2 regions of the Sanguibacter biliveldensis genome follow, and region 1 is predicted to be linked to the other one. Evidence: riboswitches for the same ligand, from Rfam matches in the RefSeq annotation. Region 1 holds a riboswitch; the other holds the start of a gene.
The links. A riboswitch is a leader RNA that binds a small molecule or an ion and turns the genes downstream of it on or off. The one in region 1 is predicted to bind thiamine pyrophosphate.
Positions count from the first base shown of each region.

Region 2: another riboswitch for thiamine pyrophosphate. It lies ahead of SANBI_RS01965 (thiamine ABC transporter substrate-binding protein); the one in region 1 lies ahead of SANBI_RS03910 (YkoF family thiamine/hydroxymethylpyrimidine-binding protein).

Region 1 covers NZ_CP138359.1:909,473-914,827, forward strand. Annotated here, with positions in the region: gene SANBI_RS03900 (pentapeptide repeat-containing protein) at 1-330, opposite strand, end outside; gene SANBI_RS03905 (M15 family metallopeptidase) at 452-1,372, opposite strand; TPP riboswitch at 1,602-1,702, shown strand; gene SANBI_RS03910 (YkoF family thiamine/hydroxymethylpyrimidine-binding protein) at 1,671-2,537, shown strand; gene SANBI_RS03915 (ECF transporter S component) at 2,534-3,175, shown strand; gene SANBI_RS03920 (ABC transporter ATP-binding protein) at 3,196-4,908, shown strand; gene SANBI_RS03925 (energy-coupling factor transporter transmembrane component T family protein) at 4,905-5,355, shown strand, end outside.
Region 2 covers NZ_CP138359.1:446,976-452,330, reverse strand. Annotated here, with positions in the region: gene SANBI_RS01975 (ABC transporter ATP-binding protein) at 1-736, opposite strand, end outside; gene SANBI_RS01970 (ABC transporter permease) at 736-2,496, opposite strand; gene SANBI_RS01965 (thiamine ABC transporter substrate-binding protein) at 2,502-3,608, opposite strand; TPP riboswitch at 3,659-3,763, opposite strand; gene SANBI_RS01960 (DUF4235 domain-containing protein) at 3,897-4,136, shown strand; gene SANBI_RS01955 (Crp/Fnr family transcriptional regulator) at 4,289-4,975, opposite strand; gene SANBI_RS01950 (heavy-metal-associated domain-containing protein) at 5,153-5,355, shown strand, end outside.

The sequences.
Region 1 (5,355 bases):
CCAGGTCTTCCCGGCGTAGGTGCCCTGCACCACCTGCTGCCCGGCCCCGAAGCAGTCGTAGACCGTGCACCCGCGCATGCCCGAGCTGCGCAGCCGGGCGTGGATGCCGCAGCCGAAGCCCTCCGTGAGGTTGCCGCAGGGGTCGCCGGCCGCCTTGGTGAAGGCGAAGTCCGCCGACCGCGCGAAGGGCAGGGCGACGCAGCACAGACCAGCGCAGCGTGAGCAGTCGGCACGCAGCGTCTCGGTATCGCCCGAGGCGGCGGGGCGGGCGCCGGCGCTCGTGCCGGTCTGGGCCAGCGGGAGGAGGGGACGGGGACGATCAACGGTCACGGGTGGGGGCTCCGACGGGGGACGTGGGGTCCCAGTCTTGCACCGCCCTCGTGCCCGTGGCTCCTTCTTTGTGACTGCCCGCCTGCGTGCTCGCCTGACTGCCCGCCTGACCGCCCGCCGGTCAGCCCAGCCCGTCCCACCCGCTCGACGAGTCGTCGAGCAGAGCCGGGCACGCGCCGCCCGGCTCGATCACCGGCTCGAAGTGCCACAGCTCGTTCGCGTAGACCCTGCACAGGCCCAGGTCGGCTCCGTGCTGCTCGAGCCACAGGGCGCCGTCGGTCGGGCCGACGTCGATCGCACGACCGGCGACGTGCGCAGAGCGTCCCGGCGGCAGCACCCACCGCCGGGCCTCCTCGAGCGAGCCGTAGCGCTCGACGGCCGACTCCACGAGAGCGGCCTGGTCCTCGGCGGAGCGCCACCCGGAGGTCAGCGTGAGCGTGACCCCGTCGGCGGCCGCGGCCTCGACGGCCAGCGCGAACCGCCGCTCGAGCTCGGGGTCGAGACCTGTCGCCGGAGATTCCGCGACGCCGCCGTCCTGCGGCGCCGAGGCCGCGCCGCTGCCCGCGCCGTCTCCCTGCGGTGCGTCGGAGCGGCCAGAGACGCCGAGGGCGACGGCTGCGAGACCGAGGACGACGACGGCCACGGGGACGGCGACCAGGAGGGCTGTGCGTCGTGGGTTGCGCACCGCGTGCTCGGGGGACTCCTCGTCGGGCAGGGGCCACGAGGCTGGCGGTCCGGCGGCGGGAAGGGCGGGAGGTGGAGGTGGCGACGGCACGACGCGGACAGCCGGGCGCGCCTGGGGGGTGGCGGTCCGCTCGGCCGACGACGGGACGGGTGGTGACACGGCCGGCGTGCCGGACGACGCGAGGGAGCGCGCGGGGATGCCGACCTCGCGCACGGTGTCGAAGGGCACCACGTGCGGTGCGTTGGCCCGCACGTGGGTGCGCCGCCGTGGCGGTCCGTCGACCTGCGCAGGCGGCGCGCTCTCGGCGGCGCCGCGCCGGGGGATGCGGGGCCGGCTCGTCGCCTGGGAGGAGGTCATGGTGACGATCCTCCCGTCGGCACGTACCGCAGGGCATCAGCCCGCGGGCTGATCTGCGCCGGTGCCCGCACGTGCGGGCGGTCCCGCGGGAGGGGCCGGGGTCCACCCTGGGGCTGACGCTGTGCCGAGCCGACGCCGCGAGGACCTGACGCTGTGCCGGGCTGAGCCTGTCTCGACCCACGGCCTGGCTGGTCAGCGAGCCCCGGTGCCCCCTAGGGTGGTGCCTGAACACGGGAGTCCGGTGAGCCGGGCTGAGAGGAAGGTTCTCAACCTTCGACCGTCGAACCTGATCTGGATCATGCCAGCGCAGGGAGGCATCTCTTACGTCACCCACGCACGCCTGCAGCAGCGGGCGTGCGTCGGTGACGCCCGTGCCCCACCTCGAGACGAGAAGGGCACGACAGTGCACACCACCACGCACCGCACCTCATCCGCACCCACCCCGGCCCAGCAGCCGAGCCCCACGCCTGCCGAGCTGGGTGTCGGCGCGCGCGTCACCCTCTCGGTGATGAGCTCGGACTACGTCCGCATCATCACCGGTGCCCTGGCCCAGACGCCGACCGACGGGCTGACCGTCGAGACCGACCCTGTGAGCACCCGGGTCGCCGGACCCGAGCAGCGGATCGCCGAGTATCTCTCCGCCCTGGTCGCAGCAGCCGGCCGCAGCGGGGAGCACGTGTCAGCCAGCATCATGCTGTCCCGCGGGTGCCCCGGGGAGGTCACCTGCGACCTGGCCGGGGGTCGGGCGCTGCCGGCGGCACCCTCGGTCGTCCTGGAGGCGACGGGGGTGGAGGCCGTCGCCCAGTGGGCGCTGTACCCGCTCGCCGACCAGCCGCTCGCCGGCTCGGGGGCGCCGGACCACATGCGTGACATCTACGCCGCGATCGAGCAGGCGCGCGCAGCCGGGACCGTCGTCGGCAGCGACCACTACGTCACCCGGCTCGCGGGGGACGTCGCCGACATCCTCACCACGGTGGTCGGTGCGTGGCAGAGCGTCGGGAGGACGGTCCAGCACGTGACCACCCACGTGACGCTCTCCGTCAACAGCCCCAGCCTCCGCGGAGGTGCCGACGGTACCGACGGCACCAGGACCGCCGGCAGCCCGCAGCCTGGCGCCACCGAGACCGAGACCGAGACCGAGACCGACGGCGAGGCTGCCCGATGACCCCCGAGCAGGCGGCCGGCAAGGCCGCGCAGGACGTGCGTCAGGACCGCCCCGCCCGCTCGCGACGTGCGCCCTGGAGCCTGAAAGAGCTCATGCTCGTCGTCGTGCTGGGTGTCGTCTTCGGGTTCTTGTACTGGGCGCTCGTCCAGGGATGGATCGCCTTCGCCGCGGTCACCGGGCCCTTCGGTGACCTCACCCAGCACGTGCTGCTCGGCGGCTGGCTGATCGTCGCGCCCGTCGCTGTCGCGATCATCCAGCGCCCCGGTGCCGGGGTGGTCGCCGAGGTGCTCGCCTCGGTCATCGAGGTCGTGTTCCTCGGGTCGGCCGTCGGGCCGTTGCTCTTCGTCGCCGCAGCGATCCAGGGGGCGGGCAGCGAGCTGCCCTTCGCGCTGACTCGCTACCGGAGCTATTCGTGGTTCACCTACGCACTGTCCGGTGGGCTGGGCGCCTTCGCGGTGTTCTTCTTCAGCGCCTTCAGGTCCGGCTGGTACGGCACCGACCTGTTCTGGACGCGCCTGGCCATCCAGGTGGTCTCGGGGGTCGTCCTCGGCGGGCTGCTCGCCAAGGTGGTCGTCGACGCGCTCGTGCGCACAGGTGTCGTCGACAGCTTTGCCGTCGGCCGCACGGCCTCGCGGTGACGACCAGCTCGGGTCTCGCGGTGACGACCGGTCCGGGTCTCGCGGGGATCACCCTCTCGGGTGTCACGGTCACCTACCCGCGCAGGGACCGCCCGTCCCTGCGCGGGGTCGACCTGCACGTCGCCGCGGGGGAGCGGGTCGTCGTCCTCGGGCCCTCAGGGGCAGGCAAGTCCACCCTGCTGCACCTCGTCGCCGGGCTCGTGCCGCACAGCACCCCCGCGGAGGTCGAGGGGACGCTGGTCCTCGGGGGAGACGGGGAGCACCTCGACCTGTCGAGCCCTGTCCACGAGCGCTCGGCCCTCCTCGGGGTCGTCGGGCAGGACCCCTCGGCCTCGGTCTGCCTGCCGCAGGTCGACGCAGAGCTCGCCCTGGTCCTCGAGAACCGCGCCGTCCCACCCGCCCAGATCGGTCCGCGGGTCGGGGCGGCCCTCGAGCAGGTCGGCGTGGGGGACCTGGCTCAGCGGCAGACGGCGCGGTTGTCCGGCGGGCAGACCCAGCGGGTCGCGCTCGCGGCCGCCGTGATCGGCCGCCCCGGGCTGCTGCTGCTCGACGAACCCACGTCGATGCTCGACGCGAGCGGGGTGCGGGCCGTGCGGGCCGCCATCGAGGAGGTCGCCCGCGACGCGTCGCTCACAGTGCTGCTCGTCGAGCACAGGCTCGACGACTACGCCGGCGAGGCCGGGCTGGACGGGCTGCCCGGCCGGGCCGTCGTGCTCGACGCCGACGGGACTGTCGTCGCGGACGGCCCGACCGCCCAGGTGCTGCGAGAGCACGCCGCGGCGCTCCACGCCCTCGGCTGCTGGTTGCCTCTCGAGGCCGAGCTCACGGCCCTCAGCGGGAAGGTCGGGGACCTCGCCTCGGGGGCGCACGACCAGCTCCTCGCCGGTCTCGTGCCGTGCGACGCGGCTCCGCGTCCGGCGTCGGCCGAGACCGGGGTGCGCAGCGTCCTGCTGCGGGCCCACGGGCTGGCTGTCGGCCACGGTCGTCAGACCGTCCTCGACGGCCTCGACCTCGACGTGCGCGCGGGGCAGGTCGTGGCCGTCCTGGGGGAGAACGGGACCGGCAAGTCGACCTTGCTGCACGCGCTCGCGGGTCTCGCCCGGCCTCTCGCGGGCACGGTGTCCGGCCAGCGCCCGGGGATGGTGTTCCAGAACCCCGAGCACCAGCTCGTCGCGCACACCGTGGCGGACGAGATCGCGCACGGCCTCGCCGACCCTGCGCCGACGGTGGCCCGGATGCTCCGGGAGCACCGCCTCGAGCACTGCGCGGACCGCAACCCGCACCAGCTGTCGGGTGGTGAGAAGCGACGGCTGAGCCTCGCGGCGATGCTCGCGCACGGTCGTGACGTGCTGCTCGCCGACGAGCCCACCTTCGGGCTCGACAGGCGCGACACCATGGTGGTCGCCGACGCGCTGCGCTCGGTGGCGGACGCTGGTGGGGCGGTCGTCTTCTCGACCCACGACCTCCGCCTCGCGGCCGAGGTCGCCGACGAGGTGGTCGTCGTCGGCCGGGGCCGGGTGCTCGCCTCGGGGTCCACGCACGACGTCCTGTCCGACGCGGCCGTGCTCGACGGAGCGGGCCTCGAGCTGCCCGCGATCGTCCGGTGGTTCGTCGAGCGGTGCTCGAGCACGGCGGCGCTGCAGTCGGCGCTCCAGGCCCTGGGCCGTCATCCCGTGGCCGGGTCCGGCACACTCGAGCCGGCACCGGCGACCTCCGCAGGGGTGAGGGCATGAGCGTCCTGCAGCCCGACGCGCTCGCCCTGGCCTCGCCGCTCGCCCGGCGGAACCCGACAGTGAAGCTCGCGCTGCTCTTCGTCGTCTCCGCTGTGCTGCTCCTGGTGCTCGACCCCATGACACCTGCGGTGCTCTACGTCCTCGTGGCGGGGGCGGTCTTGCTCGGGACAGGCGTGCGGCCCCGGGCTCTGCTCGTCGCGCAGCTGCCGTTCGTCGCCTTCGCCCTCGGCGTGCTGCTCGTCAACATGCTGAGCCGCCCGGGGGAGGTCGTGTGGCAGGGGGCCGGGCTGCGCGTCACGGCAGAGGGCCTCTGGGTGGGCGCGGGCCTGGCCGGCCGGACCCTGCTGATGGGTCTGCTGTCGGTCGCCTTCGTCGCGACGACCGACGGCGTCGCCCTCGTCACGAGCCTGCACCAGCACGCCCGGCTCGGGGCGAAGGTGACCTTCG
Region 2 (5,355 bases), 460 kb from region 1:
CCACCGTGAAGGCCTCGTCGTGGTCGTGCGTGACGAAGAGGGCCGTCGTGCCGGTCTCGACGAGGGCGGCACGCAGGTCTGCCGCGAGACGCTCGCGCAGCGCGCGGTCGAGGGCCGACAGGGGCTCGTCGAGGAGCAGCAGACCGGGCTGGGGCGCCAGGGCTCGGGCGAGGGCCACACGCTGACGCTCGCCGCCGGACATGGTGGCGACCGAGCGACGGCCGCTGCCGGGCAGACCGACGACCTCGAGCAGCTCGGCGACCCGGGCGCGGCGCTGGTCGCGTGGCACCCGCTGCATGCGCAGCCCGTACTCGACGTTGCCCGCGACGTCGCGGTGCGCGAACAGCTGGCCGTCCTGGAACATGAGCCCGAAGCCGCGCCTGTGCACGGGCACCCCGGCGACGTCGGCTCCGTCCCACAGCACCCGGCCGCCCGCGACAGGCTCGAGCCCTGCCACAGCACGCAGCAGGCTCGACTTGCCGCAGCCCGACGGGCCGAGGATCGCGACGACCTCACCCCGTGCGACGTCGAGGTCCACGCCGTCGACGGCTGTCGTGGCGCTGCCCCGGTGCCGTCGGGCCGGGCGGGTGGTCGGCAGCTCGGCGTCCGTGACCTGCTCGTCCGCGGCCCCCGGGCCGGCCGCATAGGTCACGACCAGCTGCTCGACGCGCAGACCGCTCCCGGGTGCTCGGCTGCCGGGCGCCGCTCCTGCGGGGCGCGCTGTCGTGGTGCTCATCAGAACTCTCCTGTCCTGTCTCCGCGCAGCCGCTCGGCGAGGAGCATGACTGTCGCGGTGAGGAGCGCGAGCACGACGGAGGCGGCGAGCGCCATGCCGTAGTTCTCGGCGCCGGGCCGGCCGACGAGCCGGAAGATGACGACGGGCAGGGTCGCGCCGTCGGGTCGGGCGAGGAAGGACGTCGCCCCGAACTCGCCGAGGGACACGGCGAAGGCGAAGCCGATGGCGAGCCCGAGCGAGCGGGCGACGATGGGCCAGTCGACAGTCGCCAGGACACGTCCGGGCGGTGCGCCGAGGGTCGCGGCCACCTCCCGCTGGCGCGGGTCGATCGCGCGCAGCACGGGCAGCACGGTCCTCACGACGAGCGGGGTCGCGACCACTGCCTGGGCGATCGGGACGAGCAGCCCGGAGGTCCGCAGGTCGACGCTCAGGCCGAGCGGCCTGTCGAGGGTGATGAGGAACCCGAAGCCGACGGTCACCGCGGAGACCCCGAGCGGCAGCATGAACACCGAGTCCATGACCGAGACCGCGCGTCGGGCCGCCGGGTCGCGCGGGCGGCGTGAGGCGACCAGGGCGACGAGGCCGCCGACGACGAGCGCGACGACAGTCGCCCAGGCCGCTGTGCGCAGGGAGGTCGCGGCTGCCTCCCACACCGTGACGGTGAGCGCGTTGCGCCCGCCCGTCGTGCCGAGCGCGGCGTAGTTGCCGAGCCCCCAGCCGTCAGGGGTCCGGAGGGAGCGGAGCACGAGGTTGGCGATCGGCCAGGCGAGGAGCACGAGCACGACGACGGCCGTGAGCGCTGCGGGCAGGGCGTCGGCGCTGCGCAGCCGCAACGGGTGGGTCGAGCGGGTGGCGGCGGTGAGGGCGAGCGCGGTCTCGCGGCGCGAGCGCGCCCTCGAGGCGACCGCGAGAGCGGCGCTCACCACGACGAGCTGCGCGACGGACAGCACCGCGGCCGTGCGCAGGTCGAGGAACTGGACGGTCTGCATCCAGATCTCGGTCTCGATGGTGCCGTAGCGCTGACCGCCGAGGACCAGGACGACCCCGAAGGCCGTCGCGCAGAAGAGGAAGACGACCGCGGCGGCCGAGGCGACGGCCGGGCCGAGGGCCGGGAGGGTCACGGTCCAGAACGCCCGGGCGGGTGAGGCTCCCAGGGCGCGGGCGGCCTGCTCGGCGCGCGGGTCGAGGTGCTCCCACAGCCCGCCGACGGTGCGCACGACGACGGAGTAGTTGAAGAAGACCAGGGCGATGACGATCGCTGTGAAGGTCCCGTCGAGCCCGAGGGAGCCGAGCGGGCCGGACTCCGCGAGCAGCGCGCGGAAGGCGACACCGACGACGACCGTCGGCAGCACGAAGGGCACGGTGACGAAGGCGCGGACGGCCGCCTGCCCACGGAAGGTGCACCTGTAGAGGACGTAGGCGCCGGGGATGCCGAGCAGCAGCGACACGGCGGTGCCGAGCGTCGCCTGCGCGAGGGTCAGGCCGCCGATCCGCCAGGTGCGGGGCTGAGAGAAGACGTCGGCAAAACCGCCGAGGTCGAGCGTCCCGTCGGCCCAGAAGCCGCGCCCGACGAGCGCGCCGACGGGCCACACGAAGAAGATCCCGAGGAAGGCGACGGGCACGGCGACGGCGAGCACCCACGAGGTCCGGCGCAGCAGGGCCCCACGGCCGGCGGGACGCTCGGGGCGTCCGGCCGGTCGCGGGGCGGAGGGACCCGTGCGACCCTCGCGGGTCGTGGTGCCGTCCTGGAGGGTGGTCATGGGGCTCAGCCGACGACCTGGGCGGTCCAGTCCTTGATCCACGCGTCACGGTTCGCGGAGATCTCGGCGGGGTCGAGGGCGATCGGGTCCGTGGGCACGGGCGCGAAGGACTCCCAGTCGGCCGGGACCGTCACGTCAGGGCTCACGGGGTACACGTACATGGTCTCGGGGATGTCAGCCTGGAACTGGTCGCCGAGCAGGAAGTCGACGAAGGCCTGGGCGCCCTCGGGGTTGTCGCCGTTGGCCAGGACCCCGGCGTACTCGACCTGGCGGAAGCAGGTGTCGAGCAGGGCTGCCGTGGTGCTCGACGCACCGTCGTCGCTCAGCGTGAAGGCCGGGGAGGACGCGTAGGAGAGGACGATCGGGCGGTCGCCCTCGCCGTTGGCGGAGAAGTCCGTGTAGTAGGCGTCCTCCCAGCCCTCGACGACCTTGAGGCCGTTATCGGTGAGGCTCTTCCAGTAGTCGAGGTAGCCGTCGGTGCCGAAGTGCCCGATGGTCGCGAAGAGGAAGGACAGGCCGGGCGTCGAGGTCGCCGGGTTCGTCACGACGGTGAGGTCCTGGTACTCGGGGTCGGCGAGGTCTTCGAGGGTGACCGGGGCGTCGATGCCCGCCTCGGCGAACCATCCGGTGTCGATGTTGAGGCACACGTCGCCGTAGTCGACGGGGGTGAGGGTGCCGGAGTCGTCGACCGCGAGGTCGGCGGCGCTCTCGGGCAGCTCGGGGGAGGTGTAGGGCTCGAAGACGCCCGCGTCGATGGCGCGCGACGCGAAGGACGTGTCGATGCCGAAGGCGACGTCGCCGAGCGGGGAGTCCTTGGTGAGCACGAGCTTGTTGGCGAGCGCGCCGCCGTCACCGGTCGTGATGATGTTGAGCGTCAGCCCGCTCTGCTCTTCGAAGGCGGCCTTCGTCTCGTCGGTGATGCCGAAGGAGTCGTGGACGACGACGTCGACAGTCGTGGAGCTCCCTGACCCCGACGCGTCGCCTGTGCCGCCGGTCGCGGAGTCGCTCGAGCAGGCCGCGAGCGCGAGGACCAGGGTCCCGGCGATCGTCGCTGTGGTCAGCCGCACGGAGCGTGTGGTGCGTGCTGTCCTGGTGCTGGTGGTGCTGTGCATGATGCTGCGTCCTCCTGGACATGTGCCTCAGAAGGGGTACCACGCGTGCGTGGCGAGATAGCCCGACTCCCTACGCCGGTGCAAACCGGATCAGGTTCGAGGGTCTGCGGGTGGTTCCGCACTCTCAGCGCTCCTGCGCTCCCCTGTCGTTCGCTCCCAGGTTACCTCGCGGTCGGCGGTGCGGTATGCGGCTGCGAGCCCGGACGGCTAGCGTGGTGCGACAGGAGCGGATCACCTGCTCAGACGACCAATCGCGGAGGAATCGTGGCCCAGGACCAGTCGGTACCGATGAAGATCACCACGCTCGCTGTCTCGCTCGGTGCCGGGTGGATCGCCCAGAAGGCCGTCGCCGCGCTGTGGACCAAGGTCACCGGGCACTCCCCCGTGCACGGGGACGACGACGACGCGACGGTCGCGAGCATCGTGGCCTTCGCCGCGGTGACGAGCGCGACCGCCGCCCTCACCCGGGTGCTCGCCACGCGGGGGACCTCGCGCGTCGCGAAGCGTCTGCACGCCCGCAAGCGCTGACCCTGGCGCGGCTGCAGCGCCGCCGTGCGCTGCGGCACGGATGGGCGCTGCGGCCGCGTGAGCACCGCGGCCCGGCTGAGCACCCGCGGTCCGGTTGAACGTCGCGGTCTGGCTGTGTGCAGTGCTGCCGCCGGACGTCGCGGCACGCAGGCTCAGCGACGAGCAGCGTCCTCGAGAGCCCCGAGGTCCAGGACAGAGACCCCCCGGCGTCCCTGGAGCGCGATGACGCCCGAGGCCGACAGCGCCGCCAGGCGCCGGCTCAGGGTCTCGGGGGTGGTCCCGAGATAGGCGGCGACCTCGTGCTTCGCCATCGGCAGCAGCACCGTGGCCCGGCCGGTCCTGCTGGTGGTCGCCGTCACGAGGTCCAGCAGGTAGGCCGCGACCCGGACGCCGACGTCGTCCGACGTGATGGCCGACAGCAGCCGCTCGACCGAGGCGAGCCTGTCGGAGAGCGTCCGCAGCATCCGCTGGCTGATGTCGGGATAGTCGCGCAGCAGAGCCGAGAACCTCGCTGGGTGGAACACGCACATCTGGCTGTCGTCGAGGGCGACGACAGTGTCGAGGGGCGGGCGACCTGTCAGGAAGGCGCGCTCGCCCACGACGTCGCCGGCGGTGACTGTCCTGAGGATCTGCTCCTGACCGTCGGCGGACGTCCGGCTGACCTTGAGCTGCCCGCTGTGCATCACGAGCAGGCTCGACGCCGGGTCTCCGGGGTCGGAGACGACCTCGCCCTTCTGGAACGACACGGACCGCGCCGCCCCTGCCACCCGGAGCTGCTCCTGGCGCGACAACCCGTGGAAGATCGGGACGCGGGCCACGCAGAGGTCGTCCTCAGCCATGCCCCGAACCTACCCGGACCACCCGGCACCTACGGGTTGCCGAGGCTGCTCCGGCGCCTCCCGGCAGGCAGGGCCGACGGACGGTGCCGGTGCTTGACCTGCGTCAAGGAGTCTCCAGGAGATCCCTCCTACCGTGAAGGTGTCGCTGAGAACCGTCACCAACGAAGGGATCCGACCATGTCCACCTCGACAGCACCCGCCACCTCCACCACCCGCACAGTCCTGAGAGCCGAGGGGTTCTCCTGCCCGTCCTGCGTGGCCAAGATCGAGAAGCAGGTGGGCCGGCTCGACGGTGTCGAGCGCGTGCGGGTCCAGTTCGCCTCGTCACGCATCGAGATCGACCACGACGCCGGACGCGTCACCGTGGACCAGCTCGTCGC